DNA from 2 places in the Exiguobacterium sp. 9-2 genome. Region 1 is predicted to be linked to the other one. Evidence: a T-box and tRNA genes for the amino acid it is inferred to sense, from the RefSeq annotation. Region 1 holds a T-box; the other holds one or more tRNA genes.
What was found. The T-box of region 1 lies ahead of ileS (isoleucine--tRNA ligase). A T-box ahead of a tRNA ligase gene usually reads a tRNA of that ligase, here a tRNA-Ile.

Region 1 (15,789 bases):
TTTTGATTGGTTCGTGAAAGATAGTAACCGGCAGCCATTCCCATGGATCCGGCACCGACGATGATGACATCATATTGGGACATGTGGTTCGACTCCTTCATATGTATATTCATACCAGTATAAAGTGAGAACCAAAACATGACAAATGAGATATCAAATCTCGAAGCGACGGGCTTCTTGTTCTAAGTGTTCCGTTCGTGCGTTTAAATCAACGACGAGCGTATGCAACGTCGTGATCGTCGCAATCATCTGTTCAGACGCAGCGGCGACTTCCTCGTTACTTGCCGTATGCTCTTCCGCGACAGCGGCAATTTCCGTCAAGGCATTGCGAATGAATCGTTCTGCCTGCAAGACGTCTTCCATCTGTTGCGTCATCTGCTGTGTTGCTGACGAGACGTGCGTGACTTGATCCGTCAACCGTTCGAACGTTGTATCCGTATCAAGGACGATCTGCTTACCGGCTGCTGTTGCTTCAACCGTCGTCTTGAAACTGTGTTGCATCTGTTGCGCACTGTCTTCAATCGAGGTGACGATTGTTGCGATTTCACTGACACTGCTTGCGACATGACTTGAGAGATTCTTGACCTCGGTCGCAACGACGGCGAAGCCTTTGCCTTGTTCGCCAGCCCGTGCTGCTTCGATCGCGGCATTGAGGGCAAGTAGATTCGTCTGCTCGGAAATACCGCGGATAATGCCGACGAGCGTTTGGATATCCGATGATTGCTGTTTCAGTAGATCAATCTGTTCAGCAGACTGGGTGACATGTTGATGAATGTGGCGCATCTGTTCGACAGAAGCAGACATTTGATCCCGTCCGACTCGTGTCAGTATTGCCATCTGATCCGTCGTTCCTTGAATTTCGACACCAGACTGATTCGTCGTCTCGATTAATGCTGCGAACTGATTCATCTCGTCATTCAATGAAAGCGTGACTTGCGTCTGACTTTCAGTTCCCGTTGCGATTTCCGACATCGTATGAGCGATTTGCTCAGATCCGTCGAGTACTTCTGATGTACTTTGATCAATCGATTGACTCGTCGTCGAGACGAGAGTGGCTGTCTGTTTGATATCAACGATCATCGTCCGCAGCATTTCATTCATATCACGAATCGAGATCGCAAGCGCATAGATTTCGTCCTTTGAAGCGATTGTCAAATCGCTCAACGTCTGTTTCGCCTGATCCAGTCGTCCGTCGGCAATCAAGGCAGCGACTTTCTGTAACGTCTCGAGCGGACGTAATTTTCGACCGAGCACGATGTAGAGCAAGACGAGGGTGATCGTTAACAGCAGGAGCATTAACCCGATGAAAATCGGAGCGTTTTGTTGTAATAGATCCGTCGTAAGCGCATCGACTTCCTTCGCAGCGATGTCGGTTCCAAGAATGCCGATGACTTGACCGGACGCATCTTTTAACGGAACGTAGATGCTCATATACTGTCCATATACAGGATCATTAATGATGTCCGTCGCATGTGTGTCGCCTTTTAATACATCCTGCATATCCGCGACTTTTGCACCGCTTGCTGGCGCATCAATTTTAGCCGCATCTTTTTTGGGGAGACCGTCAATCAGCAAACGGACCTTATTTTGGTCGATGTGTGCTGTGTATGCATACAGGAGTCCGTTTTGCTTACGTAATGTATCAAGTTCATTTCGTAACGTTTCATATTGCTCAGACGCGATAGGCGATTGTAGAAATTCGCTGTAAGCCGCCGTGTTGAATGTCTTGCTGATACGTAAAGCATCCTTTTCAGCGGTCGCTTTAAGCGTTGAAACCGCAGTTTGCTTCGTATTGAAGTATAAGGCCAGACTACTAAAAACAAAAAAGGCAATCAAAATTAAACTAATCATTACTAAAAGTCGTGTTCGGATGGAATGGTTCTTGGTTGTGTTCTTCACGTGTAACTAGTCCTCTCAACTCATATTTTCTATCTATAATTCATTTATCGGTCGGTAAAATACATATTAAACAGGACCTTTTAACGATTTTTTTATGCCACTGCTGGAAGATAAACTATTTCTTCTAAAAAAAGGATTTATCAAGAATGATTCAGGGCACATATTAAATAGAAAAAAATACAAATTGAGGGAAGAGGGATCGAGATGGAAAGTGAAGTCGATCATCGAATCAAAGCAAGACATGTATATGAAAATGAATTACGAAGACATGCGGTCAGCACAAAAAAGGCAACCTTTCGATTAATGACGTGTTTACATTGTCAATCGAAAATCCTGTTGAAACAGGGACATCAGGACACACATCAATGTGATAGGGCGTAAATTACTTGACGGACTGCAGGTTTCGTAATAGAAGTTGTTGTATGCAAGCAAGTAAGGAACCAACTGTCAAAGGGATAAGGATTAAACTAATACCAACGAGGATCAAGCCAGGTGCATCATCGATTTGACCGATGTAAAAAAAGACAGGGAAGACGCATAAGGTCATTACTGAAATCACGTAACAATTCAGCTTCAATGATTGGATGGAAGATGTGATTAAAGGCAATGGAAGCGGGTCCGTCACAAAGTATTGCAATAGCCGCAACATGTGAATCAAAATGAACAGGACTGGAATCAACACGATATAGGCCATGATCAATACGAAGTAGCCAGGACGTTCGAAGAGCAATTGTTCTGAAAGTCCATGCCATACAAGAGGAATTCCACTACCAGCTATGCATAACAAACCGATCAGGATACAAATCATAATGAATTTTAAATAACGAACATGCCAAATGAGCCGGTTCATGATTCACGCTTCCTTTCAAGTCGGACACTTTCTTTTAGTATACTTCATAAAATAAAATGTTATTAAAATTTTAAAGGTAGAGGACATGTGGATCTCAAGCAAGTATTTAGAGATGAAACATACCGCAGAAAGGAGCTATACTATGCGACGAAATCAACATGTCTCCCCGCATCCCAAAGGCGGTTATCAAGTGAAAGCAGCCGGAGCGACCCGAGCAACAAAACGATTCGAGACACAGAAAGAAGCTATCGCAGAAGGGCGACGGATTGCGAAAAAACAAAAAACAGAATTATTGATTCACAATAAAGAAGGACAAGTTCGTGAAAAGGATTCGTATGGGCATGATCCTTTCCCGCCAAAAGGATAAAAAGCACTTCCTGAATGTATAGGAAGTGCTTTTTTTTACTCTACTAAAAATCGGTTTGAATTATGTGTGGCAGGGAAAAATAATTTAAACAAGTATAAAGGAGATATGTTTTATGGCTGAGGCGAACTTTTCGATTGAACATACGAGACAACTGGATCACGGAGAACAATCCTATAAAGGAAACAATAAATTACTCAACAAAAAAATCTTAATTACAGGCGGAGATTCAGGTATCGGTCGAGCCGTTGCCATTGCTTATGCGCGGGAAGGGGCAGACCTGGTCCTTTCATACTTACCTGAAGAGCAAGCAGATGCTGAAGAAGTAAAAGCACTAGTAGAACAAGCAGGGCGTACAGCGCATTTAATTCCGGGTGATCTATCCGATGAAGCGTACTGCGTTCAACTCGTCCAAGAAGCACATCAATGCCTAGGCGGATTAGATTCGCTGACATTAATTGCAGGGACACAGAATCCTGTAGAGCATATTTCAAATCTTGAGACAAAACAACTTAAAAGAACATTCGAAGTCAATGTATTCTCTGCATTTTGGATGGTGAAGGCAGCAGTTCCATTGTTGAAGCCTGGATCGACAATCATAACGACTACATCGGTTCAAGCTTATCATCCAAGTGAAATATTGCTTGACTACGCATCGACTAAATTTGCTTTAAATGGCTTTACGCGAGGTCTTGCGAAACAATTAGCACCGAGCGGCATACGTGTCAATGGTATTGCACCTGGTCCCATTTGGACGCCACTTCAGTTCACAGGAGGATTACTGCCGGATCAGATGCAGGATTTCGGAAAAGACACGCCACTCGGGCGTTGTGGTCAGCCTGCTGAACTCGCAAGTACTTATGTGCTACTTGCCTCAGACGAAGCAAGTTACATCACAGCACAAATTTATGGAGTCACTGGTGGGATTGAATTAGCTTGATGGAGTGAGGAGGAAGTGGCATGGATCAGTTTGGTGTTCTGACACATTATAAATGCACAGTAAATGATCAGGAAGCTTTATTTCAAGTATTGAATGAGCTACAACAACTTGTCTTGGAACAATCCGAATGTATTTTATATACGATTAATGTGTCAGATAAACAATCGGAGACGATTTTCACATACGAAATTTGGAGTTCCGCAGCTGCGTATCAAAACTCGCTCTCGCATGAGCTACAAAAATTCGTTCCGCTTGCTCCTAGTCTACCGGTAGTCGTAGTAGAAGAAACAAATACTTTTCGAGTTCATATGTAAGAACATTTTAGTTACTCTCCATGTCAGACGATCAATCCTGAACGATAAAAAGAAATTTCAAGCAACTTGAGATAAAGATCAAAGCACTTTCTGATGAACAGAGAGTGCTTTTTCATATTAAATTTGAATCTGAAATGTCAATAGTTTTTGACATGATGAGAGAAGTTCATTACAGTGGAGATGTAAAAAGAATTTGACACGTCGTGGAGGAATGAACGTGAGAAACCACATCAAGGAGCGACGTCTAGCAGCAAAATTATCGCAACAAGAACTGGCTGACCGCTGTCAGGTCAGTCGCCAGACGATCAATGCGATTGAAAACAACAAGTATGATCCGACTTTACAATTAGCATTTAATATCGCCAAAGTCTTACGAACACAAGTCGATCATCTGTTCATTTCAAAACAGGAGGAATGAGATGTCTAAGAAAAAAACAGTTCTATTTTTAGTATCGCTCGTGACGATAGCGAGCCTTACCGTCATCAGTATGATCTTTGAAAACAATGTAACATTCTTCTCGATCGTTCAATTGGCAATTCTGTTGATCATGTTCTTCTCGTATTTTACGTGGGCACGGTCAGGAAAGGACGAGCGTCCGGTACCAGATGATGAGCTCGGCAAAAAGATTACGACGGAGAGTGGACTTATTAGCTATAAAATCCTGATTGTCCTGATTTTTGGATGTATCTGTCTCGATTACTTTTTACATAAATCAGCGAATCTGTTATTGATCGTCTTATTCGCGATCGCGTTAGTTACACTACCAATCATCGAGTACATCAAAGCACGATCTTATCGATGAAGCTATTTAAAACGTAAAGGAGTAAAGCATGGACGAACGACAGTATCGGCTTACAAAACATATCATCAATACGGATTTTGATAAGGCGTATGAAATCGTACGGAATTTGAGCGAAGAAGAACTAGAGGAACTGATGCTTGATATCGGATCAAGGACGATGAACTTGACCGTCTATTCTTTCATGAACTATTTGTTGCAACTAAATGAGACGAGTAGCTTTCATTCCGTGACTTCACTTCTAATGGCATTTTCGTTGTGTCATATGGAAGGTGCCTACACAATCAGCTTGCATCATGCGTGAAAAGCAATTAAGCTCGCACCGCAAGATGTTACTTATTATGAATTTATCCTGTTTTTTGAAGGCAATCCCTATGTCTTTCTGTCTAAAGAAGAAATCACGGCTACGCACGAACGGATTAAAGAATTAAGTAATGAATGAGTAAAAAACGCCTAGATGAGATAGTTATGATCTCTTCTGGGCGTTAATTTATTATTTTGTTAGTACAGGTGAAATTATTGTAGTAACTGTATTGTTTCCTTCTGCAGTTACACGAAGATTCGTCACACCCGTCACATCAACATTAAAGTCGATTGGGTCATCGCCATATACAATATCATAGCGACCAAGTTCTTTTCCGTTATTGTCGGAGAATACAAGTGTCATTTCGTCATCTGGATAAGCATGACTTAGGTGGTTAGAACTTTTTGTTAGTGCTTGTTCAGTCAATAATGACACTTTCCCAGTTAGTTTTTTATACTTTTGGTCCAAGCTGAATGTAGCATATTCGTCATTATAGAAACCCGATAAAATAACATTTTGATTGTTCAGTTTACCATTTACTAAAATGGATTGATTTTTTTCAATCGATTCAAACGATGAAGAGGCGATATGAATCGATGAAAGCGATGTACCTGAAAGTGGTGTTCCGACTTCATATGCAGTAGATGTCTCGATTAGAGATAATCCTGAAAGGTCTGCTAATAATTGTAATGGTACATATGGTGTCTTACCGAGCATCAACAAGCTTTCTGTATTTTTGTACTTACCAGTTACGACTGATCCATCTGTGACAAGTGATTTCGAAGATGTGAGAAGACGATATCCAGTCGAAAGTTCTTTAACTTTCTTCTTGTTCCCTTCGTTCTCAATTTGAAGATTCTTGTACTTAGTATCTAGTGATTTATAAGATTTTGAAAGACTCGTGTGTTGTCCTTGTAACGTCTTATAGGCATTTTCCGACTTCTTTGTTTTTTTCTTTTCGTCGGCTAGTTGTTTTTGAAGTGCTGCTTTTTCCTTTTTCAGTTTAGCGACTTCTTTTGAACTTGAATTTGCTTCAACGATTGATGTCTGCATGACACCGAATGCTAATGATGATACAAGACCTGCTGCGATCCATTTCTTCAAGATAGTTCCCCCTTAAATGTCAAAAATGATTTCTTACACTTAACAGTATATTCCAATACCGTCTTTTTGGATTTCAATCATTTTGAAATGAAGGAAATGATTTTATAGATTAAAATTGAAGCCAATCACTCCGCAATAACGAGTACATATACAAATCATCAAACTGACCGCGTGTTTTTTCATATTGACGAAGCAACCCTTCACGCTGAAAACCAAGTCGTTCAAGCAATCGTTGCGATGTGGCATTATCGGGTAAAACGAGTGCTTCGATTCGGTTGAGCGAAAGTTCCTTAAAACCATATTCGATGACCGCAAGCGCTGCTTCCTTCGCGATGCCTTGTCCCTGATAGGCAGGGTCCAGCTCAAACCCGATTTCAGCCCGCTGATGGCGTTCCGATTGATTTAAGAAACCGCAACTACCGATGATGACATCGTCTTCTGATAAAGCGATCCCAAAACGGATGCCCGTACCCTCACGACGAATCGAAGCGTACCAATCAATCTCTTCGAGGGCGTCAGCTTCCGATTGGAACGGAGCGAGTCCCATCTGTTTGACGACGTGTTCGTCTGATAAATAAGCGAGGACACTCGTAGCATCTGTAGGTAACACTTCGCGTAAGGCGAGACGGTTCGTTTTAAGCGTTGGGAAAGTATGTACCATTCAAAAAAACTCCTTTTCAATAAAATGTAAAAAAGTGTTGTTTAACGTTTAAGGCATATGGTAAGATTCTCCACAACAAGAGCATATCATTTCGTTGACGAGAAAGAGTAATGATTGTTTCTCTGCCTTACAGAAAATCGGGATTGCTGAGAACCGGTAGCCAGATCAATCATGAAGATCCTCTCTGAGAAGTCACGCTGAACCATTCAGTAAGTGTGACCGGGTGTCCACCGTTACATGGAATGCGCATGATAGTGTGCAACTAAGTGCTGTCGAGAACAAGCATTCTCGACGGAATATGGGTGGTATCGCGGTGAAGTCCGTCCCTGTCAAAGGGGGCGGACTTTTTTATATTCTCTTATTTACCGATTAAAGGAGCGAACAAGAGATGACGTCACAAAACCAAGCAGAAACCGTACAACAACGGGAGGACCGTATCCGAAACAGATGGAAACAAGACCGTGTCTTCGCACGATCGATTGAGCAACGTACGGAAGCAGAATTTGTATTCTATGAAGGTCCACCGACTGCGAACGGTTTACCACACGTCGGCCATGCACTCGGACGAACCGTCAAGGATACCGTCGCCCGCTATAAGACGATGCAAGGGTTCCGGGTCGAGCGAAAAGCCGGCTGGGATACGCATGGGCTACCGGTCGAACTCGGTGTCGAGAAACAACTCGGCATTTCCGGCAAACAGGCGATCGAAGACTATGGTGTTGAAGCATTCATCGCACGCTGTAAGGAAAGTGTCTTCTCCTACGAAGCACAGTGGCGCTCCTTCACGGAAAAACTCGGCTACTGGGTCGATATGGATGACCCTTACGTGACGATGGAGGACGAGTATATCGAAAGCGTCTGGCATATCCTCGGGACGATCCATGACAAAGGCTGGTTGACGAAGGGACACCGCGTGTCACCGTATTGTCCGAGTTGTCAGACGTCCCTCAGTTCCCATGAAGTCGCACAGGGCTATCAGGACGTGACGGACTTATCGGCGACGGTCAAACTTCCGATCGTCGGTATGGAGCAGACGTTTCTACTTGCATGGACGACGACACCGTGGACGTTACCGGCAAACGTCGCGGTGGCGGTTCATCCGGAATTGACGTATGTCACGGTAGCGTTTGAAGGAGAGCGATTCATTGTCGCAAAAGCGTTAGTCGCTGAACTGTTCTCAGAATCCGTCGAGGTCGTATCCGAACAGCTCGGTGCGGAACTCGTCGGCTTGCGTTATGAACCACCGTTTGATTTCGTGACGCCAGAGAACGGTCACACGGTCGTCGAGGCGTCCTTCGTCCAAGCGACGAGCGGAACCGGACTTGTCCATCTTGCTCCAGCGTACGGGGAAGAAGATTACCGGGTCGTCCGGGAAAACGGACTGTCATTCGTTAATGTCGTCGACGCTGCTGGGTGTTACACGGATGCCGTTCCACCACTCGTTGGTCGATTCGTCAAAGAGTCAGACGTCGCAATCATCCAGCTGCTCGCTGAACGGGGACGCTTGTTTGCGAAAAAACGCTATACGCACAGCTATCCGCATTGTTGGCGATGTGACTCACCACTGCTCTATTACGCACAAGACAACTGGTTCATCGAGACGACGACCGTCAAGGAACAACTCCTTGCGAACAATGCGTCTGTGACGTGGTATCCCGACCACGTCAAGGAAGGGCGGTTCGGGAAGTTCCTTGAGCAACTCGTCGACTGGAACATCAGTCGTAATCGCTACTGGGGGACACCGCTGAACGTCTGGGAATGTGACACGTGTGATACGATATTCGTTCCAAAAAACAAAGTAGATTTATTACGCCGGACGACAACACCGACAGAGTCGGTCGAGTTGCATAAACCGTACGTCGATGCATTATCGGTCTCGTGTCCGACGTGTCAGGGAAAGATGCACCGGACACCAGAAGTGATCGATGTCTGGTTTGATAGCGGAGCGATGCCGTTCGCGCAACAGCATTACCCGTCGCGGACGCAGACACTTAACCGGTATCCAGCCGATGTCGTCATCGAAGGCATCGATCAGACGCGCGGCTGGTTCTATAGTCTGCAGGCAATCTCAACGCTTTTTACCGGCCAATCTGCCTATAAACGGGTCCTCGCGCTCGGTCACGTCCTCGATGAGAACGGACAAAAGATGTCGAAGAGTCGTGGTAATGCCCTCGATCCGGTGGCATTGATCGAGACGTATGGTGCTGATAGCTTGCGCTGGGCACTACTCGTCGACAGCAGTCCGTGGAGTGCAAAACGGTTTGCCGAGCGGATCGTCCAGGAAGCGAAATCAAAACTAGTCGATACGCTGGATCACGCCGTCCAGTTTTATCTAACGTATGCTGAGCTAGATGAATTCGATAGATCACGTCCACAGAAACCGACGCGTCTAGACGAATGGCTACTCTCGCGTGTCCATCAGACGACGCAAGACGTGACGGATGCGATAGACGATTATCAATTGACTCAAGCAGCGCGGAGTCTTGCGCAACTCGTCGATGAGATTAGCAATTGGTACATCCGTCGTTCACGGGAACGGTTCTGGCAAGTCGACTGGACGGAAGAAAAACAAGCCGCGTACGCGACGCTTCACGTTGCACTCTCGACGACGGCACGACTACTCGCTCCGTTCACGCCGTATCTTGCCGATGATGTCTATCAGCGATTGACGGGAATGAGCGTTCATGTAGCGGATTATCCGGTTGCCGATCCATCGATGATCCAATCTACTCTGGAATACGAGATGACACAAGTCGTCACTGTCGTTGAGCTAGGACGACAAGTGCGAAATACACATGCCTTAAAGGTCAAACAACCGCTTGCAAGTCTAACCGTCCAATCGAGCGACACCTTCAAGTGGTCGGACTATCTGGCGCTCATCAAAGAAGAGCTGAATGTAAAAGACGTACAGTTCTTAACAACGACAGGAGACACAACGAAGTTTCGCCTTAAACTGAACTTCCGCGAAGCCGGAGCAAAATTTGCGCAACAGGCGAACGCGATCCATCAATGGTTACAACTACTGCCGGATCAGGAGACGATGAACTTGCTAGAAACGGGCAGCGTATCGTATCAGACAGCACTAGGACATGAAGTAGAGGTAAGTTTAACCGATGTCATCGTCGAACCAATCGTCAAGACGGGTTTTGCTGCCGCGACGGGTGGTGGACTCACAGTGACGCTTGATACGCGGATCACGGAAGCACTGGAGCAGGAACGCTGGATACGGGAGCTCATCCGCTATATCCAGTCTGAACGAAAGGCACAAGCGTTATCGCGTGACGCACGAATCGATCTCGTCTTGTCGGTCGATGCGACGTTCCGACCGATCGTCGAGACGTTTGAGCCTTTGTTATTCAAACATCTTGCCTTATCCTCCATGCGAACTGAATCGCTACAGGGAGCAGGAGATATCCAGCTAGGCGGACACGATGTCAGTGTTTCGTTCGCATCAACGAAAGAATACTGTTAAGGAGAAGATCATGATTGCATTAGAAACATTAAAAGGTCGCCTCGTCGACAGTTTGTTAGAGGTTCAAAAAGAAGACGGATATGTTGCCCGAGAACGTTTCATCTTTAACCAAGGAGCGACGGACGAACAGTTAGCGCAATTACCTGAGTGGACGGCAGACGACTATAAGACGTTCTTACGTCTACATAACGGGGCTAAGCTCTTTCAGCACGAAACGTTATCCTATAATGATGGATTTGAACTCTTTTCGATCGAGGATTGTCTGACGTATAGCGAGATTTGGGAATGCCCCGAAAACTTCCTAGCAATCGGTGCAGGACCAGACGGGGAGTGGATCGTCTATGAGATGAATCGACCGGAAGGAAATCGGATTTGGAGTGGGGAATTTCTTAATTTCGAGGAGTGGGAAGAAGACGCGATGCCGTTCGGCTTCGAGCGATGGCTTGATTACTTGATCGTCGCGCAAGGTACACAATTTTGGAATTGGTTCCGTTAAGAGAGGACGAGTACATTGGATATTCAATTAAAGACAGCGTCTCTTGCAGACGCTCCGAAGCTTCATAAGCTCCAAATCAAGGCTTTTTCAGAGACACTCGAGCGGTATCAAGATTTTGCGACGAATCCGGCGAACGAATCGATCGATCGTATCATTCACCGGATCACACATCCAAGCAGTACGTTCCATCAAATCATCGTCGACGATGTCGTCGTCGGCGGGATTTGTGTCGTTGCGAAAGCGCCAAGTCGCTACGCGATCAGTCCGATGTTCTTAGATCCAGGTCGTCAAGGTGAAGGGATTGCACAACGCGCATTACAACTCGTTGAATCAGCGTATCCGACTGCTGCAGCATGGGAACTGCGAACGATTCGCGAAGAGACGCGCAATTGTTATTTCTATGAGAAGATGGGTTACCGATTGACCGGTGTCAGTCAACCGCTCAATGAACGAGCGACACTCGTTTCCTATCGAAAATCCGTGTCTCAGTGAGCTTGTTTTGTCGGAAGGAAGAACCACCACAAATTCGTCACCAAAGCAGAGAGAACGGCAAAATTAAAGAGATAAAGGCAAAAGAAGAAGACGAACTCACCGATGTCTTCTAAGCTAGCTAACGAATTATCGATCAAGTACGATTCGTGACTGACGCCGAAGATGAATAAAGGAAAGAAGACATAAAAATATCGTTTCCAAAAGAATGACGCACGATCTGATTGGAACATATGAGCACCTCCTGAAAGGAATGACACGCTTCTTCTGACGGGAAGAAGCGTGTGTTCATTTACGATAAAGACGGTGTACCGACAATCTCGACGTGCCGCGTGACCGTATCAAACAAGCGTGTCCGCGTATCGTTATGAGACAACAGTAATGGCTCACCGGTCTCGTCATAGACGAACGCAATCGGAATCGAAAAACCACAGTTACGGTACGAACCATCGGCATGACTCGTTCCGATCATGATTGCTTGTTGTGCTTGACTGATGATACGTGCTTCACCGGACCACTCGACGTACTGTTCCTCGCTGAACATGCCGACGCCAATCGGGTTGAAGATGAGATCAAGTCCGGATTCCTCGCGTAGTCCGTCTTTTCCTAAGAAGATTTCACGGCAGAGGACGTATCCATAGCGGAACGACCCGTCGTTTGCTGTTGATGGTGTAAAAAGCGGTCCAGCTTCTGGTGTTTTGGCGCGATCAAGCAGAATCGTCCCAGTCGCATCGATGATGACAGCGCGATCGAGATTCGCTTCATCTTTGTAACCGAGGACGATTGCTGTTTTGAACTGTTTGGCAAGATGTTGCACGCGTTCGAGTTCGGTGACCGTACAATAGCCTTCCGGGTAGACAATCAGATCGACTTCAGGATAAGCGGCGATTTCACGTTCGAATTGTTCGAGTCCGGTCTCGCGTTTTGGTTGAGCGATTAATAATTTCATCAAAACATCCTCTCAGGCATAAATATATCTGAAAAATCAGACTTTCCATTCGTCATGATTTTACCATTAGTGGTAAAATAAAGCATATCGCTTTTTGATAAATTTTACTGCAAATGAAGGAAGGTCATCAGCTTGAACATTTCAAAAACCATTCTTGTGACGCGCGATCTACCGGCGATGAAGGCTTTTTACATAAACCAGATCGGATTTCCGCTCGTCTCGGAAACGAATGAGTCGTTTACGATGCAAATCGGTACCGATCAGCTGACATATCAACAGACGGACGATGTTGATACGCAATACCATATGGCGTTCAACATTCCGGAAAACGTCTTCCAACAAGGTAAAGCGTGGCTCGTAGAGCGGACACCACTCTTGATCGAAGACGGACAGGACGAGATTTATTTTGACTTCACGGACTCACATTCCTGTTACTTTTATGACCCGGATGAGAACGTCTTGGAGCTGATTGCGCGGCATCAAATCAATCCCTCTAAAGCGGAACTGACGTTTGATGTATCGGACATCCTCGGAATCGGTGAGATGAGTCTGACGGTAAAAGATGTGCTTGAAGTGGGTGAGCAGTTAGCAGAGATCGGCGTTGTCGAGCGACGGGAACGTCCGCTTAACGGCGCGTCACTCAACTTCCTCGGACCGGTCGTGGATGGAACGCATATCTTGCTCGTCCCAGAAGGTCGGACATGGTTGTTCTCACCGAAGACGGCGAAGATCAGTCCGATTGAGATGGAACTCGACGGCAGACATCGGGTCCGGCTTGACGCAGCGGGCGTATGGCATCAAAGTACCGTGTCTTCATAATTCATTATTCTAAAAAGTGAGGGAAGTAAGATGAACAAAGCGGTGAATGCGAGTATCGCGTTCGGATTATTGTTGTTCGTATGTGGTTTCTTTTTTCTGTTTGGCTATTTGGCCCGGTCGATGCCGATTCAGCAGGGCGGTGACCCGGTCATCTTACCGGTCGCAGCACTCCTCGTTCTCCTACCATTCGTGATCCGTGAAGGCATGCGTGTTTTAACGTATGTCTCGCTGACACGTCGACAGGTCGGCGTACTCATCTTACTTGCAATCAGTGGAATCATACTTAGTAGTTGGATTGAGGTGCAACAGAATGTTGCCGTAATCGATTTCCGTTCCCTCTTTACGATTCATACGTACGTACTGTTCGTTTCGGGCATCATCTTGATGTGTCTCCTATTGACGGGACTCAAACGGATGCGCGTCCGAACGAAAGTGATTTAAATGGAAAAGGACTGAATGACATGGGATACATCACAGAATTACGCAAACTCGTCGGCACACGACCACTCGTCATGGCAGGGGCGTGTGTCATCGTCGTCAACGATAAAAAAGAAGTTTTGTTACAACTTCGGCAAGATAATCGTTGCTGGGGACTCGCTGGTGGAGCGCTTGAGATCGGGGAGACGCTCGTAGAAACAGCAAAACGTGAATTAAGGGAAGAGACCGGTCTTGAAGCGGAGCATCTCGAATTATTGAACGTCTATTCGGGTGATGCGTTTTACTATAAGTATCCGCATGGGGATGAAGTCTATAATGTGATCTCGGCATTTCTGTGTACAGCTTATACGGGTGAAGTGGTTCGGGATCCGTCAGAAGTCGCAGAATTACGCTTTTTCGCTATGGATCAGCTACCAGAAAACCTCAATCCACCGGAACGACCGATCTTGATGGAGTATGTTCAGAAACAACGGACAGCGCATCGCGTTTCTATTTGAAGCAAAGAGTAAAAACAAAAATCTTGAATGAACTGTTCATTCAAGATTTTTTGTTGCACTGGGACGCGTTTCAGCCTGTAGCATCAAGAGGACACGAAAAGGAGGAAACGCGATGCGATGCTTTGCGATTGATTTAGATGGAACGTTATTGAATAAGGAACACGGGATTTCGGATGCCAATCAGGCAGCCATCAAGAAACGGCAAGCCCAAGGAGATATTGTCATCATCGTCACCGGGCGAGCTGCCTTTGATGCACGACGGATTCTAGCGCAACACGGACTGGATTGTCCAGTCATTGGTGCGAACGGGGCAGAGATCGAAGCGGGACAGGATAGACGGTATTTTTTGAGCCGTTCTAGCAGTCGAACGATTTGGGAGATCGTACGATCTACAAACATATTCATACATATTTATCTACAAGATAACATCTTGTTACCGCAGTTTTCGTTTGCTACCCTTCAAGGCGGAGATCGTGCATTTCAAGGAGCGATTCAGGCTCAATTAACGCAATACGGTGTCGAGGAAGTTGACGAAATCACAATCGATCAACTGGACGTCATCAAATTCATGTTCGTCTCACCTGACAGATGGCGACTCGAACACCTCGAACAACAACTCCTTCAGCTGAAGATCTGTTCCGTGACACGTTCAGGTGCCTATAACTTAGAAGTCATGGCAAACGGCGTGACGAAAGGGACCGCCCTTCAAGACATCGCAAGAGCGTACAGGATGACACTCGAGGACATCATTGCGATCGGTGACAATCAAAACGATCTACCGATGTTCGAAGTGGCGGGAACATCGATTGCCATGGGAAACGCTGAAACGTCTGTCAAAAGCAAAGCGACATATCTCACCAGTAACCATGATGAGGACGGTGTAGCGGAGGCATTAAACGGCTTAGAACGATGGGAACGAAAGAAGGAGGGACAGCATGGCGAATATCTCGGACATCGCTAAACAAGCTGGCGTCTCGAAGTCGACGGTATCCCGTGTCTTGAACGGTCATAAGCATGTATCAAAAGAAAAGCGACGGATCATCTTAGACGTGATGGAGCGACTGGAATATAGTCCGAACGGAAATGCGATCAACCTCTCACGCGGTAAGACGAATACGATTGGTGTCCTCGTGCCGCGTGTTGGTCATCCGTTTTTTCATCAATTAATCGAGGGGATCGGTCAAGTGTGCATGGAACAAAACCACACACTCCTTGTCATCCAAACGGAACACGATCCAGCAAAAGAGGAAGCGAGTGTGCAATACCTTCGCGATAAGCGGATTGACGGATTGATCATTGGCGCCATCAGTCAGCCGCAGTTACTTGCGACGATGCGGACACTTGGACCAGTCGTTGCCTGCGAAGACCATCAGGATATCGTGCCGTCGATTTC
Region 2 (15,789 bases), 410 kb from region 1:
ACACGATGCAATTTCAAACCGGTATCATAACGTAAGCCTTCCGGATGCATGAACTCAGCAATTTGATCCCATTCCCGATCATACGCGAGATCCCGATAAAACTCACGATAATCAGGATGTCCCGGATATCCGATGACAGAACTCCAGATTTTTCCGGAAATGATTTGATCACGCGGGAAGAGTGCTACACCGTGTGGAGAATAGACGGGTGCTCCAATTCCGTGTTTTGGTGCTGGATCGGCGTTTAAAATCGAATGTTCATCGACGAACGTATAGCGAATGCCTTCCTCATATAAAATTCGATCAAGTCCTGGCGTATAGGCACATTCCGGCATCCAAAGACCTGATGGACGGAATCCGTAATGGCGTTCAAAACAGTTCAAGCCTGTCTGAATTTCAGAGCGCGCCGCTTGTTCAGACAACATGTGAGGACTGAACCCGTGTGTCGCCGTACAGGTGATCAAATCAAGATAGCCTTGCTCTTTGTAATGGCGGAATGCCCGGTTCAAATCTTTTTCCCAGTGAAGGAACGTATTCAATAAATCTTGATAGCGGTCTTGATAGAATAAAAGAGCATCTCGTTCCTTTTGGTCAAGCTCTCGCTCCAGTTCCTGACGAATCAAACGTAATGTGTCCTCGATATGCTCGATGTAGCGGTCTTGAATCAGTGGATCGGCAAGCATCTCGATGACCGGCGGTGAAATACTGACTGTCCAACCGAGCGGACGTGATAAGCGGTCGACTTCCCACAATAATGGAATGTAGGTTTCTGAAATCGCTTCATACATCCACCGTTCCTCGAGACGATGCGCCTCTTCATGACGGATATATGGTAAGTGTGCATGTAAGACGAGTGAAAAATATCCTTTTCGCATAGCTTCTCTTCCTTTCCTCTCTCTAATTCCATTATCGGACGCGATCGAAATAAGAATACGGGCGTAATACCTCGACCCATTCCGGCTGTTCGACCTCACCGTATTGCCAATGATGCACGACTTCGGCGAAGCGTCCGTCTGTGACTGGTTCGTCACGTGGTGTCTCGACTGGTTTCGAACGTAGTACTGGAACGAAATCTCCATCAATCGTTTGAATGCCCCATTCAATGATGTATGTAGTATTCGGGGCAACTGGTCGAACGAACCAAGCATTCGTCATCTCAGGCAGTTCGAACTGATACGTACGATTCGCTTGTCCTTGTTCGTAATCGACGAGTGTGACGTCAATGATGCGTAACTCTTTACGGAACGAATCAAATGTCGTGTGATAATGCGTTTCTAACAACTGTTTCGACAGTTCAGACAATTCCCAGTAGACATATAACGCAGTCGGTGACTGAACGATCGCATGGAGAATATCATCTTCATAATGCGTCGCCATTCCAAACGCATCACGTTCGAGTGATGGCATCACTTGCACAGACGGTACGACATCTAATACCGGTGCAGTCGACTTTTTGGTCTGTTTGACAGTTTTTGATTTTACTTTCGGTGCTTCTACAGTTGGTTGATCTGTCAATGATTTACGATATTTGGTCCAAGCATATTTAATTTTTCCTTCAGTCGTATCCAATTGAGCTGCGATTTGTTTTGTTGTCAGCCCTTGTTCTTTCATTTTAATGATTTGCTCAAGCATTCCCAATCACCTCTCTGTCATTATTCACTTCTTTCCTATTCTACAAACGTGTTTCGAATCCCTTTACAAAAAAAGTAGGCAGAGGAAATTCCTCCGGCCTACTTAGTTCACCCATTTAAATCATAATGTTTTCCTTTTTCGAGATAGATCAGATGTTCCCCGACGTTCGTCAAGTGGTCACCCATTCGCTCGATATATCGGCAAATGTTCGTGAATTGCATGACTTCATCGACAACGATCGGTTGCAAGGACATATGACGCATATACTGACGGAGCGCCTTGTATGTCGTCTCATCGATGACATTGTCGAGATCAGACAGTGCTTTTGCTTTTTCGACATCTCCATCACGATATGCAACGATTGCGGTTTCCGTCATATCGAGTAATGTCTCAAACGCTTCCTTCAACAAGGAGATATCGATGACGTATGGAAATGTTTCGACACGAAGGACTGCTTTTGAAATATTTCCTGCATAATCCGCAATCCGCTCGAGATCCGATGAAATCTTCATCGCCGTGATGATCCGTCGTAAATCCGTCGCAACTGGTTGTTGCTTCGCGATTAAGAGGATCGCATCATCGTTGATTTCGAGTTCAAGATCATCGAGTTCATTGTCGTTCGCAATGACACCACGTGCGATATCTTGATCATATTTTTCGAGCGCCTCTGCTGTCGTTGCGATTTGTTGCATCGTTTTTCGTGCTAGTAAAAAGACTTTTTGATCGAGTATTGCAAGGTTTTCTCCAAAAATTGTACGGTTCGCTGCCATTCGTCTCGTCTCCCCTTCTTATCCGAATCGTCCTGAAATGTAATCTTCCGTCCGTTTGTCGGTCGGATTTCCAAAGATCCGGTCTGTTTGATCGAACTCGACGACTTCACCATTCAAGAAGAATGCTGTTTTGTCAGATACACGTGCAGCTTGCTGCATGTTGTGCGTGACGATGATAATTGAGTAGTCCGATTTCAACTCTTGGACGAGTTCTTCTACTTTTAATGTAGAAATCGGGTCCAGTGCCGATGTCGGCTCATCCATCAAAATGACATCCGGCTCGATCGCGAGGCAACGCGCGATACAGAGACGTTGTTGTTGACCACCCGAAAGACCATAGGCATTTTCATTTAAGCGATCTTTGACTTCATCCCAAATCGCTGCTCGGCGTAAACTACGTTCCACGATCTCATCAAGGATTTTTTTGTTTTTAACGCCATGGACACGTGGACCATATGCGATGTTATCGTAAATTGATTTTGGGAATGGATTCGGTTGCTGAAAGACCATTCCGACAGACGTCCGTAATTCTTCAACACCATACTCTTTTTCAAAGATATTACGTCCGTGATACTCAATGACACCATTCGTCCGCACGATCGGAACGAGTTCGACCATCCGGTTCAATGTTTTGATGAATGTCGATTTACCGCATCCTGACGGTCCAATAATTGCCGTAACTTCATTTTTTTTGATATCAAGATTGACATCTTTAAGCGCGTGATCGTCACCGTACCATAAATTTAAGTTTTTAACGTTATAGACGCTCTCGCGTGCTACTACTGGTTGGTTCATACGCTCTGCCCCTTCTGTGACGACTGATTTCGTATTCAGCTTCGTATCCATCATCTGTCTTCCTCCTTAAAAGAAATCCCTTCTATCTCGTTCGATTAATAGCGTTTAGAAAATCGGTTCCGGATCCAGATCGCAAGCGAGTTCATCGTCAAGAGAATGACCATCAAGATGATGATTCCTGCTGCTGCAAGACCTTGGAAGTCCGCTTGTGGACGACTTGTCCAGTTATAGATTTGAATCGGTAATGCCGTGAACTCTGAAAAGATCCCTTCTGGCGCACGGGCGATGAAAATGGCAGCTCCGACCATGATCAACGGTGCTGTCTCACCGATCGCTCGGGATACAGCTAAGATGATTCCTGTAATGACTCCCGGAAGTGATGCCGGAAGAACGACTTTGAACGTCGTTTGCCATTTCGATGCACCGAGTGCGAGTGATGCATGGCGCATCGCTTGTGGCACGGCGCGAATTGCTTCTTGAGAAGAAACGATGACGACCGGAAGACTCATCAATGCGAGTGTCAAAGCTCCAGCAATCAACGTCGAACCGAAGCCCATATTACGGACGAAGAACGTTAATCCGAGTAATCCAAAGACGATCGACGGAACACCTGCGAGGTTCGAGATATTGACCTCGATGAACGATGTCATCCGACTCTTTTTTGCATATTCTTCTAAATAAATTGCTGCTCCAACACCAATGATGAAAATCATCGGGATGATCAGGAGCATCAAGAAGATCGATCCCATTAACGCTGGATAGATTCCGGCACGTTCCGCACGACGAGATGGTGCGTTTTGTAGAAATTCAAGTGATAACCACGAAGCACCGTCACGGATGACGCCGAATAGGAGAATACCTAAGACGACGAGACCGAAAAACAGACCGACGAGGAAAATGACTTTCGTTACATTGTTGACGACGAGGCGTTGGCTAATGGATTTCTTAACTGCGACCGGGTCGATGAATTTTTTTGTGACAGGTTGCTTTTCTGGTAAGGCCATCTTAATACTCCTCTCTGAAGCGGCGTGTGATCCAGTTCGCGAGTAAGTTCATCAATAACGTAAAGACGAACAAGAGCGTACCAACCGCATAGATACTGTAATATTCAACTGTTCCAAATCCAGCATCGCCTAAAGCGACCTGAACGATATACGCAGTCATCGTCTGGACCGGCTCGAGTGGATTAACAGCAGCTGTCGGATTCGAACCACCAGCGATCGTCACGATCATCGTCTCACCAATTGCTCGAGACATTCCGAGTACGATTGAAGCAATGATTCCGGACAAGGCAGCGGGAACAACGACTTTTAATGCGACTTCAAGACGTGTCGAACCAAGAGCAAGCGCACCGTCACGAATTTTTTTAGGAACAGAGCTCATCGCATCCTCAGAAATCGAGGCGATCATTGGAATGATCATGATACCGACGACGATCCCCGGACTGAGCGCATTGTAGATTTGAATGCCTGGAATTAATTTAACGAGTAGTGGTGTGACGAACGTCAACGCGAAGAATCCGAAAACGATCGTCGGAACACCAGCTAAGACTTCTAAAATCGGTTTTAAGATACGGCGTGCACGGTCTGACGCATACTCACTTAAATAAATCGCAGACGTGAGGCCGATCGGCACGGCAACTAGCATCGCAATCACGGTAATCTCAAGTGTACCGACGACAAGCGGCCAAATCCCATACTCTGGTTGAGAGTTCAGTGGATACCAGCTCGTACTGCCGAAAAATTCCTTGAACGGAACGACTTCAAAGAAATGCTCGGTTTCAATGACTAACGTGAGAATGATGCCGATGGTCGTAACGACCGAGACGAACGCACACAGAAATAAAACGATCGGCATGATGCGTTCCATGACGTTTTTCACACTGAATTTTTGCTGTCGGTTCTGTTGAATCAGCTCGCGAACCGATTTATTGGGTGTTGAATTCATCCTTCTTCGCTCCCTACTCCTTCTTGACATGAGAACGGGACCCAACCGGTACAGACTTCCCCGGTTGGGCCATCCTCATGACTCGATGATTATTTCATTGCATCTTCGATTGCTTTTGTGTTTTCATCGTAACGATCTTGTGGCATTTTGATATAACCGACCTCTTCAGCTAAATCTCCAGCGTTTTCGTTCGTGAATTTCACGAAGTCTGCCACCTGTTTTTTATCGTTCAATGATTTGTTGTTGACGTACGTGTAGATTTCACGTGACAGCGGGTAAGATAAATCCTTGATTGTTTCTGGTGTTGGATCGACAGCATCTTTTCCTTCAGCTGAAAGTGGTACTTCTTTTAACTTATCTTTATTTTCAGCGTAGTAGGCATAACCGAAGTAACCGATCGCACCTTTCGTTCCTTCAACCCCTTTGACGAGTACGTTATCGTCCTCAGACAGTTGAACGTCTTTACGCATGTCTTTCTTCTCAAGTACTTTTTCAGAGAAGAAGTCGAATGTTCCTGAATCTTTCCCTGGGCTGAAGAACTTCAGTGGTTCAGCCGGATAAGAAGAATCAACATCTTTCCAAGTCTTAACGTTTGGATCGAGCCAAATCTTTTCGAGTTGATCAAGCGAGAGTTCTTTTACCCATGTATTATCTTTGCTGACTGCAACAGTTAGACCATCATATGCAAGTGAAAGTTTTGTATATTCGATGTTGTTCTTTTTCGCTTCAGCTTCTTCTTCTTCTTTAATTTCACGCGATGCGTTCGAAAGATCCGTTTCACCGACGACGAAGCGTTTGAATCCGCCACCCGTACCAGAGACACCGACTGTGACATTTACGTCAGGTTGTTCCGTTGAATATTCTTCACCGACAGCTTCCATGATCGGGAAGACTGTAGAAGAACCGTCGATTGCGATTTTCCCTTTTAAATCAGATGAACTAGCAGAACCGCCTTTATCGTTACCACATGCTGCCCCCACTACTGCGATTGATGCTACCGTTGTAATGAGTGCTGTTTTTTTCATCCAAGACATGATTAATTTTCCTCCTCGAAAGTATGTCGCTGACGATGCTACGACTTTTTATCCGTTTTCCTTACAAGACTTATACTACGGATGAACTATTAAAACGAAATGAATCCAACGTAAAAGAATTGTAAAGGCGTGTTTTTTAGTGTTTACAATTCGAAATCCATTACAAAAAAAGGTCAATACAAACAAAAAAAACGAGAGTGATTGCTCACCCTCGCTTAGTTTCTAGTTAATTTGGCTTAGTCTGCCACGGTACGTCCTTTACGTTGAAGTACGCTTTGACAAGATCATGACCGATTTTCGAGTTGACAGTCTCTTGTTCCATATAAGGAAGGAACACGGCCCACGCCATCTCTGGATTGTCATACGGTGCCCAACCGACAAGATTCGAGTTCAATGAACGAACCGGTTGCCCGCTTCCGTCACGTAAGGCGATTCCGTCATCCCCATAGACGCTGACCTGTGCAGTACCTGTTTTTGCTGCAGCATCGATTCCAGTTTGTGCGATGACTTTGGCTGTACCACGCTCACCTTTTACAACACGGTGCAACCCTTCCCGGACATGATCAATATTATCTTGACTGACTTCAATCCGGTTCAGATAATTCGTTTTAAAGCTGTAATCGACTTTTTTCGTACCCTTTTCAATCGAGTTCGACGCCAATACTTCTTTTAAGAAGTGAGGCTGAACTCGATAACCACCGTTCGCAAGTGTTGAAATGTACTGCGCGACTTGAAGCGGCGTAAAGGCATCGTACTGACCAATGACTCGGTCCATCAACAACGTGACACGGTCTGGCGTCCCTTGAACACCTTTTGCTTCGTAAGGCAAATCAACACCTGTCGTCACCCCAAGACCGAACTGACTATAGTAATTCTGCATGATGGCAGCTGCTCCATCCACGCTCGCACCAGCAATCCCATTGCTCGGATATTTCGCCATCCGCATCGCAATGTTAAACATATAGACGTTCGACGAGCGCTCAAGCGCCGTTAAATCCGTAATCGGTCCCATGTTAACATATGATCCTTTTTTTGTACCTCCGATTGTGATCGGCGCATCGTTGATGACTTCGTTTTGACGAATGACACCTTCCTGTAGTCCCATCGCAACTGTCGCACCCTTGATCGTTGAACCGATTTGAAGAGACGTCAAGACATTATTAATCGCTACATCCGTGAACTTCCCAGTCGAAGGATCAAGCTTTTGACCTGACATCGCTAAAATCTCACCAGTTTGTGGATTCATGACGACGGCATATCCTTCTTTTAAATAACGACTACCCATGCCACGACCCATTTTGATCGCTTGTTGCATGATTTGATCTACTTTTTTATTGTATTCCGCATCAACGGTTAGAACGAGGTCCTTCCCGGACTCGCCTTCTTCACGTTTTGGATCACCGACCGGTTCTCCATTAAACGTTTCGTACACATCGTATGCCGGTTTCCCGCGCAGAAGATCTTCGTACTGTTGCTCAAGGAACGAAGTCCCGACACGATCATTCAAACTATATCCTTTTGCTTTGAACTCCGCTTGTTGTTCTGCCGGAATCTTCGAGTACTTTCCGAAGATGTTTCGAAGTGTTCCTTCATACGGATAAGAGCGTTCGTAAAACGGTTCAACCGATACACCTTTCAAATCTTCTAAATTTTCATCGATGATTGCCATCTCTTTTGCAGACGCACCGAGCTTGACGAGTTGTGGATCAAGCGCATAACCGACTTCCATGTTATGTTTGATCGCAATGACTTCCATCGTCTTATCATCGTAATCAATATCTTTTTTCGTGATCGCATCCAGGCGGATTTGATCTTGTTCCGCAATCGAAAGCTTACTTTGTGCTTCCGTTGAAGGATACTTCTTTTTCACTGCTGCTTGGTAACGACGATCCGACTCTTCCGTGTTCGTCGCGACCCAAAAATCCTTGATGTCACGTTCCGTGACTTTCCAGTCTTTTTTAGGCAGATTAATGATTGCTGCGAGACGCTGCGCGATTTCAATACGTTCATCTACTTTCGTCGATTGTGCGCGACGATATACAATGGAGTATTTAGAAATTGTATCGACAAGTAGACGACCATCCCGGTCATAAATCTTACCACGTGGTACTTCATACTTTGATGCAGTCATCTCCGTTTTTTGGACTTCCCGCGAAATTTTTTCACCATTGACGATTTGAACGACTCCTAGACGGAAAATCAAAATCGCAAACAATAAAAAAACGACGAAGAACATTAAATTCAGACGAAGCGGCAGATGATTACGCCGTCTTCCTCGTACGGTGATTCGTTTAGCCATGGCGTACTCCCCTATCGTTCAAAAGTCATCTTGTTTCATTATATAGAAGGAAACTTTCCATAACAACCTATCCCATGATTTTCCGCATTAAAAAAAGCGTATCGTTCACAATTGAACGATACGCTTCTTTCCATTACTTCGCGTCAGCGTAAAGCTTCGCTACGTGGTCCCAATCAACGACGTTGAAGAATGCATTGATGTAATCCGGACGACGGTTTTGATAGTTGAGATAGTATGCATGTTCCCAAACATCAAGACCAAGGATTGGCGTTTTGCCTTCCATGACTGGTGTATCTTGGTTTGGAGTCGAAACGACTGCCAATTTCCCACCGTCAACGATCAACCAAGCCCAACCAGAACCGAAACGAGTTGTTGCTGCTTTTGCGAACGCATCTTTGAATGCATCAAATGATCCGAATGCTTCGTCGATTGCTGTTGCAAGTTCCCCTGTTGGAGCAGCGCCATCGTTCTTCTTCAACAATTTCCAGAAGAATGAGTGGTTCCAGTGACCGCCACCGTTGTTACGGACTGCAGTTTGAATGTTTGCTGGGAGAGCATCCAAGTTTTGAAGAAGTTCTTCAAGTGACTTTCCTTCATGTTCTGTACCCTCAAGCGCCGTATTCACGTTCGTGACATACGTGTTGTGGTGTTTCGTGTGGTGAATCTCCATCGTACGAGCATCGATATGTGGCTCAAGCGCATCATAAGCGTAGCCGAGTTCTGGTAATTCAAATTTTGACATGTTCATGTCCCCCTTTGTGCTATTTTCGAAAACTTCAATACCCTTTAAGACTAGCAAAAGTACCTGTGTTGACGCAAGTCAAGACCCTCGGATTTACTCGACTTCTCGCGGAGCAAAAACAGAGACGCCTCCGCCCGGAACCGGGAAGACACCAAATCCTTCTTCGTCAATCACGACTGGATGATCTTGATGGTTTGTATAGTCGAACCATTCTTGACCCGCACGCTCTTCACCGACGAACATGCGTTTCTCGCACATGTCGGCGTTCGAAAGCAACACGGCACAACCTGAGTTCTCGATTTCATCGACACCAAGACGAACCCAGCCTACACAGTGCGGGTCATCAAGATAATCCTGTTGTTCTCCGTATGCTTTATGATAGCGCGTATAGAGCAGGGCATTGATCATCTCTTTTTTTCCTTCGACAGGGGTCGGTCCTTGGACGCCATAGTAATCCCCGTAAAAGACACATGGATATCCGTCCTTACGTAACAAGATCGCTGCATAGGCATGTTGCTTGAACCAGTCATCCACCCATGATTCTAGCGACTCGCCAGGCTGTGAATCGTGATTGTCGACGAACGTCACGGCATTCGTCGGATGCGACTCGACGAGCGTATCCGCAAACAATGTCGTTAAATCAAATTTTTCTCCCTGCTTGGAAGCTTCATGGAATTTATAATGAAGCGGAACATCAAACAAATCAATCGTGTAGTCGACACTGTCTAGGAAATGACGGCAATCGTCGAGATCTGACTTCCAAAACTCGCCGACCATGTAAAAATCGCCTTCGCTGCTTTCCATCATCGATTTCGCGAATTCACGGACAAATTCATAGTTGATATGCTTGATTGCATCAAGACGGAAGCCTTGGCAATCGATCGTGTCCTTGAACCAGTGTCCCCAACGGATCATTTCTTCCCGTACCGTCGGATGATTGTAGTCGATGTTTGCAAACATGAGGTAATCATAATTGCCGAACTCATCATCTACTTGGTTGTTCCAATCTTTATTATTTCCGGAAATCTTAAAGATCCCTGTTTTTTCTTCGCGCGCGTCAAAATCCGTTCCATTGAAGAATTCGTGTGTCCAGACGAAATCCGAATACTTTCCATTACGACCTGGGAAAGTAAACTTCGTCCATGCATCGATTTCAAACTCTTCTGAAATTTCTTTCGATCGGTCTTCTGGATTGACTTCCACTACTTTAATCGTTTCGAGTTCGTCTGCTGCAGCTTTATGGTTCATGACAACATCCGCATAAACAGCGATATCGTTCTCATGGGCAACTTCGATTGCTTCGACCAGTTCATCCTTTGTGCCATATTTCGTCCGGACCGTTCCTTTTTGATCGAACTCGCCTAAGTCATAGACATCATAGATGCCGTATCCTGTATCTTCATCCGACTGACCTTTCGATGCTGGTGGAATCCACACGGACGTGATGCCAGCAGCACGCAATTCAGGCGCTCGTTCTTTCAAACGTTGCCAGTGCTTTCCATCATTCTCTACATGCCACTCGAAAAACTGCATCATCGTATGGTTACGTTCCATCTCTCTTCGCTCTCCCTTAGTTACTATAGTATGAATATTATTACAATACCTTTACTATTCCCCGAGCGAACAAAAATAAACGCTTCCCGTTTGCAACGAGAAGCGTTCAACCAAATGGACCCTGCAGGACTCGAACCTGCGACCGGACGGTTATGAGCCGTCAGCTCTAACCAGCTGAGCTAAGGGTCCTTAAGTAATAGTAGCGGCGGAGGGAGTCGAACCCACGACCTCACGGGTATGAACCGTACGCTCTAGCCAGCTGAGCTACACCGCCATGATGTATGTTTCTTACTCTTATTAGATTACGAGATGTGACGAAACTTGTCAATATGCTATTTCAAAAAAATAAACAGCTGATTTCATTTTTTTCGAAATCAGCTGTTTTAAAATAAGTCTACGCTTAGTTCATTAATGCTGTCCGCTGTTCAAGGACGAGATCCGTGATGTTCACAGCGTGATCGCCGATTCGTTCAAGGTTTGAAAGTAAGTCGACGAAGATCATTCCCGCTTGTCCTGTACATTCACCAGCATTCACGCGAAGTACATGCTGTTTACGGAATGAACGTTCGAATGCATCAAGTTTCCCTTCAAGTTCAAGAACTTTTCGTGCCCGCGTGACATCGTCTTCTTCGACGGCGCGAATCGCACAAGCGACGATTTCTTGTGTCAGGACATACATCTCATCAAGCTCTCGCTTCGCAGATGTGGTGAACTGAATCCGGTTGACGATCTGGAAGTCGATTAATTCAACGATATTCTCAACATGATCACCAATCCGCTCAAAGTCATTGACGGCGTGCATCAATAACGAATGATCGTTTGATTCACGTTCTGATAAATCATGTGCTGCTATTTTAACGAGATAACTCGTCACTTCTGTATTCAGGTAGTTGATCGCATATTCAATCTGCTCGGATTCTGAAACATCTTTTTTATCATGCGATTGCGTGTAACGGTGTGCTTTTGCAAGTGCGTCTTTTGAGAATTCACCCATACGCAAAACTTCAAGTTTCGCTTGGTTTAAGGCAAGCGCAGAAGATTGATTTAAGATGTTTTGATCGAGATGACGCGGTTTTGAATCGATCGTCGTATCCGTACCTGGTACGATTTTTTGAACGAGCCATGCGATTTGTGCGATGAACCAACATTGAATCAATGTGTTGACGACATTGAACGTTCCGTGTGCAAAAGCAATTTGCATTTTCGGTTCTAAACCAAGCGCGTCTGTAATCCATGCGATGAAGCTTGAGAACACTGGTAATGCGATCAAGAACAAAATTGTTCCGATGATATTGAAGATGACGTGTGCGGCGGCTGTCCGTTTGGCTGCGATCGACGCACCAAGTGCTGCAAGTACTGCCGTAATCGTTGTTCCAATGTTATCACCGAACAAGACCGGTAGTGCCGCTTTGATATCGATCATGTCACCAGCATACAACTCCTGTAAGATACCAATCGTCGCAGATGACGACTGAACAAGAACTGTAAAAATAGTTCCGACGAATACACCAAGCAATGGGTTATCCGACATCGAGACAGTCAACTCTCGGAACCAGGCACTTGATTCGAGCGGAGCCATCCCGTCCCCCATCAATGTGAGACCGTAAAACAATGCACCGAAACCAAAGAAAATCTGTCCGATATACTGAACACGTTCTTTATTGAAGAAGAAGATCAAGAAAGCACCAATGGCGATTGCCGGAAGTGCCGCTTCTTTAACATTGAACCCGATGATAAAGGCCGTGATCGTCGTACCGATGTTCGCTCCCATGACGACACCAATTGCTTGTCGTAAATTCATCAGACCTGCACTCACGAGTCCGACGACGATGACAGTCGTACCGGATGACGATTGAATCAATATCGTGACGACGATACCTGCTAAGATACCTAATAGTGGATTCGTCGTATACTTATCGAGGATATAACGTAATCGGTCTCCCGCTGTTTTTTGGAGACCATCTCCCATATACTTAATACCGAAAAGGAAAATCCCAAGTCCACCGATGAAGGTAAAAATCATTTCCTGCAAATCATAGTTCATCTTGCCAGCTCCTTTATTTGATGTGGATTGATGTGTTTGTAAAGTTTATTTTTTCGACCCCCCTATTATGTAAAGGTCTAATGAACTTGTAAACAGTTTTCCCAACATCCAATTGTTAAGGTTTTATTAATCTGTACCACTACAATAATTCCTTTATTTATGAACAAATAGACAAACCAAAAAAATCTGTTATAAAACAATAGAAAGAGTGATATTCTTGTCTTTTTTACGTCAACTCATTAATTACTTACAAACTTCATTAATTCCAAACCGCTCGTTTTTACGACTTCGTCTATCAGATGTTTCTTTGTATTTCTGTGGATTGGCTTGGATTTCACTATGGACGACGATCATCGATTCCTTCTTTTTACAAAAAAATATTCCAATCGTGATTTGGTTCGTTCTCCACTTCATCTTCATCGCTATTGCGGTCTTACTGTATTTGCTCTTGATGGCATATCTGACGAAAGGATTCGTTCGTCTGTTACTCCCCCGTCCATGGGCATATCGTCAGACGTTCCCTTATACGGTTGCAACGAATCTATGGACCTTCCCCCTTGGCATGCTTCTTTACCAATTGGGGCATCATCAAATAGGAGTTGCTTTACTCATCCTCGGGCACTTCATTTACACGTTGGTGCCATTATGGATTGCCCGTTCCCCGAAACCTCGCGCGTCACGTAAATCTCGATGAGTATCAAAATCAGGCGTCCGACGGATTGACGGACGCCTTACTTTCATTAAACAATTGTAAATGTTCAATTTTCGTTCTTGTTTCTCGATTTTTAGGGAATAGTTCGATATGATAGAAAAGGTAAACATAAACAATATGGCGGTATGCCACAAAAGGAGATTTTCGATATGCCGAAAATGGTCCATCGCTCTAAGACTCGTCCCGTTCGTGTAGGGGACCTTGTCATTGGTGGAAATAATGAAGTCATCATCCAAAGTATGACGACAACTAAAACACACGACGTCGAAGCGACAGTCGCTGAAATTCTACGCCTTGAAGAAGCTGGTTGCCAAATCGTCCGCGTCGCTTGTCCAGAAGAACGTGATGCGCTCGCACTTGCAGAAATCAAAAGCCGAATCAACATTCCGCTTGTCGTAGACATCCACTTCAACTATAAACTTGCGCTTATGGCAATCGAAGCTGGCGTCGATAAAATCCGAATCAACCCAGGTAATATCGGTCGCCGCGAAAAGGTCGAAGCCGTCGTTACAGCAGCAAAAGCAAAAAATATCCCAATCCGGATTGGGGTAAATGCCGGTTCACTTGAAAAGCATATTCTTGAAAAATATGGCTACCCAACTGCTCGTGGTATGGTCGAGAGTGCTTTGCACCACATTAAGATTCTCGAAGATCTCGACTTCCATGATATCATCGTCTCACTTAAGGCATCAGACGTACAGTTGGCGCTTGAAGCGTATCAGCTCGCTTCTGAATCATTCGACTATCCACTTCATGTCGGGATTACGGAATCTGGTCCACTTCGCTCTGGTTCATTAAAATCAGCAGCGGGACTTGGCGCGATCTTGTCACGCGGAATCGGAAACACGGTTCGTGTATCTCTTTCAGCGGACCCTGTCGAAGAAGTAAAAGTTGCAAAAGAAGTCTTGAAATCATTTGGTCTCGCGGCGAACGCAGCGACATTGATCTCATGTCCAACATGTGGTCGGATCGAAATCGATTTAATGTCGATTGCTGCAGAAATCGAAGACTATATCGAAAACATCCAAGCGAACATCAAAGTTGCGGTTCTCGGATGTGCGGTCAACGGTCCTGGTGAAGCGCGTGAAGCTGATATCGGTATCGCTGGTGCACGAAACGAAGGATTGCTATTCCGTCACGGAGAAATCATCCGCAAAGTACCGGAAGCAACGATGGTCGAAGAATTGAAGAAAGAGATCGATGCGATCGTTCTCGAAAAACAGGCTGAAAAAGAAGCCGAAAAAGCGAACCACGCATAAGTTGAAGACTCCTCCCTCGCGAGGAGTCTTTTTTCGTATCTCGATTTCGACTATGTTATACTAAGTGAAGAAAAATTCTTAGAACGTGGGTGACTGTAAATGAAAATTGGAATCGACATCGATGGAACGATCACACATCCATCCTCTTGCTTCACTTACATGAATAAACATCTCGGAACGTCGATTGACTTCAATCAGGCGTCTGAATATGAATTGCATACGTATACGGATATGAATCAAATCGAATTTTGGGACTACATGGTGAACTCCGGTCACGAGTCAGGAATTTATCGTGAGTCCATCCCTCAAGAACATGTTCGCCACCACTTATGGAATTTGCGGAAGCAATATGATCTCCATTACGTGACAGCACGATCGGAACTCGTTCGTCCTGTAACTGAAGAGTGGATCAAACAACATGAACTTCCTCTTGATTCCTTAATCATGACGGGATCACACGACAAAGTACAAGTCGTCCGTGATTTATCACTCGATTTGTTTATGGAAGATCGATTAGAGAATGCTGTGCAGATTGCAGAAGATACATTCATCCCTGTGATTTTGTTCGACGCACCTTATAACCGTAAAGCCGTACCGAATAATGTTATTCGTGTCGCTTCATGGAATGAGGCTGTTCAAGAGATTCAAAAATTTGCACCGATTCGTTAAAACAGCCGATTAGGCTGTTTTTTCCGTTTTTCATGTTATTGAACTCTGAGATATCTTACAATGATTTTCGTTTTAAATTTTAAAATAGGAAGTGCTTCATGATGCTTGCTACAGTGAATATCTTTTTTGTTAATATTTGTATTATTTTTCTCGTTTCTACGTTCGCCTTTTATCTGCTTCGTGATCGTTTACCGATTCAACCCGACTCGATGATATCTACTCGGCTGTATTTTGGTTTTGCTAATGGGATCACCGGTATTCTTCTTATGCATCATGCGATCGATTTAAACGGCGCACTGATTGATTTGCGTTTGTTACCTCTCGCTTTATCC

Region 2: it encodes a tRNA-Ile, which carries the amino acid that the T-box ahead of ileS (isoleucine--tRNA ligase) is inferred to sense. The anticodon was not compared.

Annotation. Positions count from the first base shown of each region.
Region 1 covers NZ_CP142850.1:1,288,594-1,304,382, forward strand. The annotation lists gene solA (N-methyl-L-tryptophan oxidase) at 1-83, opposite strand, end outside; gene VJ374_RS06660 (methyl-accepting chemotaxis protein) at 154-1,851, opposite strand; gene VJ374_RS06665 (DUF2975 domain-containing protein) at 2,282-2,749, opposite strand; gene VJ374_RS06670 (DUF2188 domain-containing protein) at 2,892-3,116, shown strand; gene VJ374_RS06675 (SDR family oxidoreductase) at 3,229-4,053, shown strand; gene VJ374_RS06680 (putative quinol monooxygenase) at 4,074-4,367, shown strand; gene VJ374_RS06685 (helix-turn-helix transcriptional regulator) at 4,579-4,785, shown strand; gene VJ374_RS06690 (hypothetical protein) at 4,787-5,170, shown strand; gene VJ374_RS06695 (hypothetical protein) at 5,199-5,471, shown strand; gene VJ374_RS06700 (hypothetical protein) at 5,661-6,575, opposite strand; gene VJ374_RS06705 (GNAT family N-acetyltransferase) at 6,685-7,236, opposite strand; T-box leader at 7,322-7,567, shown strand; gene ileS (isoleucine--tRNA ligase) at 7,625-10,708, shown strand; gene VJ374_RS06715 (SMI1/KNR4 family protein) at 10,719-11,204, shown strand; gene VJ374_RS06720 (GNAT family N-acetyltransferase) at 11,220-11,696, shown strand; gene VJ374_RS06725 (hypothetical protein) at 11,690-11,926, opposite strand; gene VJ374_RS06730 (hypothetical protein) at 11,986-12,642, opposite strand; gene VJ374_RS06735 (glyoxalase) at 12,775-13,461, shown strand; gene VJ374_RS06740 (hypothetical protein) at 13,492-13,902, shown strand; gene VJ374_RS06745 (NUDIX hydrolase) at 13,923-14,396, shown strand; gene VJ374_RS06750 (Cof-type HAD-IIB family hydrolase) at 14,509-15,357, shown strand; gene VJ374_RS06755 (LacI family DNA-binding transcriptional regulator) at 15,332-15,789, shown strand, end outside.
Region 2 covers NZ_CP142850.1:883,007-898,795, reverse strand. The annotation lists gene VJ374_RS04600 (1,4-alpha-glucan branching protein domain-containing protein) at 1-875, opposite strand, end outside; gene VJ374_RS04595 (DUF4912 domain-containing protein) at 907-1,632, opposite strand; gene phoU (phosphate signaling complex protein PhoU) at 1,740-2,402, opposite strand; gene pstB (phosphate ABC transporter ATP-binding protein PstB) at 2,421-3,197, opposite strand; gene pstA (phosphate ABC transporter permease PstA) at 3,293-4,201, opposite strand; gene pstC (phosphate ABC transporter permease subunit PstC) at 4,203-5,144, opposite strand; gene VJ374_RS04570 (PstS family phosphate ABC transporter substrate-binding protein) at 5,234-6,178, opposite strand; gene VJ374_RS04565 (peptidoglycan D,D-transpeptidase FtsI family protein) at 6,405-8,477, opposite strand; gene VJ374_RS04560 (superoxide dismutase) at 8,611-9,219, opposite strand; gene VJ374_RS04555 (alpha-amylase) at 9,313-10,773, opposite strand; tRNA gene VJ374_RS04550 (tRNA-Ile) at 10,889-10,962, opposite strand; tRNA gene VJ374_RS04545 (tRNA-Met) at 10,974-11,047, opposite strand; gene VJ374_RS04540 (Na/Pi cotransporter family protein) at 11,174-12,817, opposite strand; gene VJ374_RS04535 (hypothetical protein) at 13,026-13,511, shown strand; gene ispG (flavodoxin-dependent (E)-4-hydroxy-3-methylbut-2-enyl-diphosphate synthase) at 13,679-14,788, shown strand; gene VJ374_RS04525 (5' nucleotidase, NT5C type) at 14,888-15,457, shown strand; gene VJ374_RS04520 (GGDEF domain-containing protein) at 15,556-15,789, shown strand, end outside.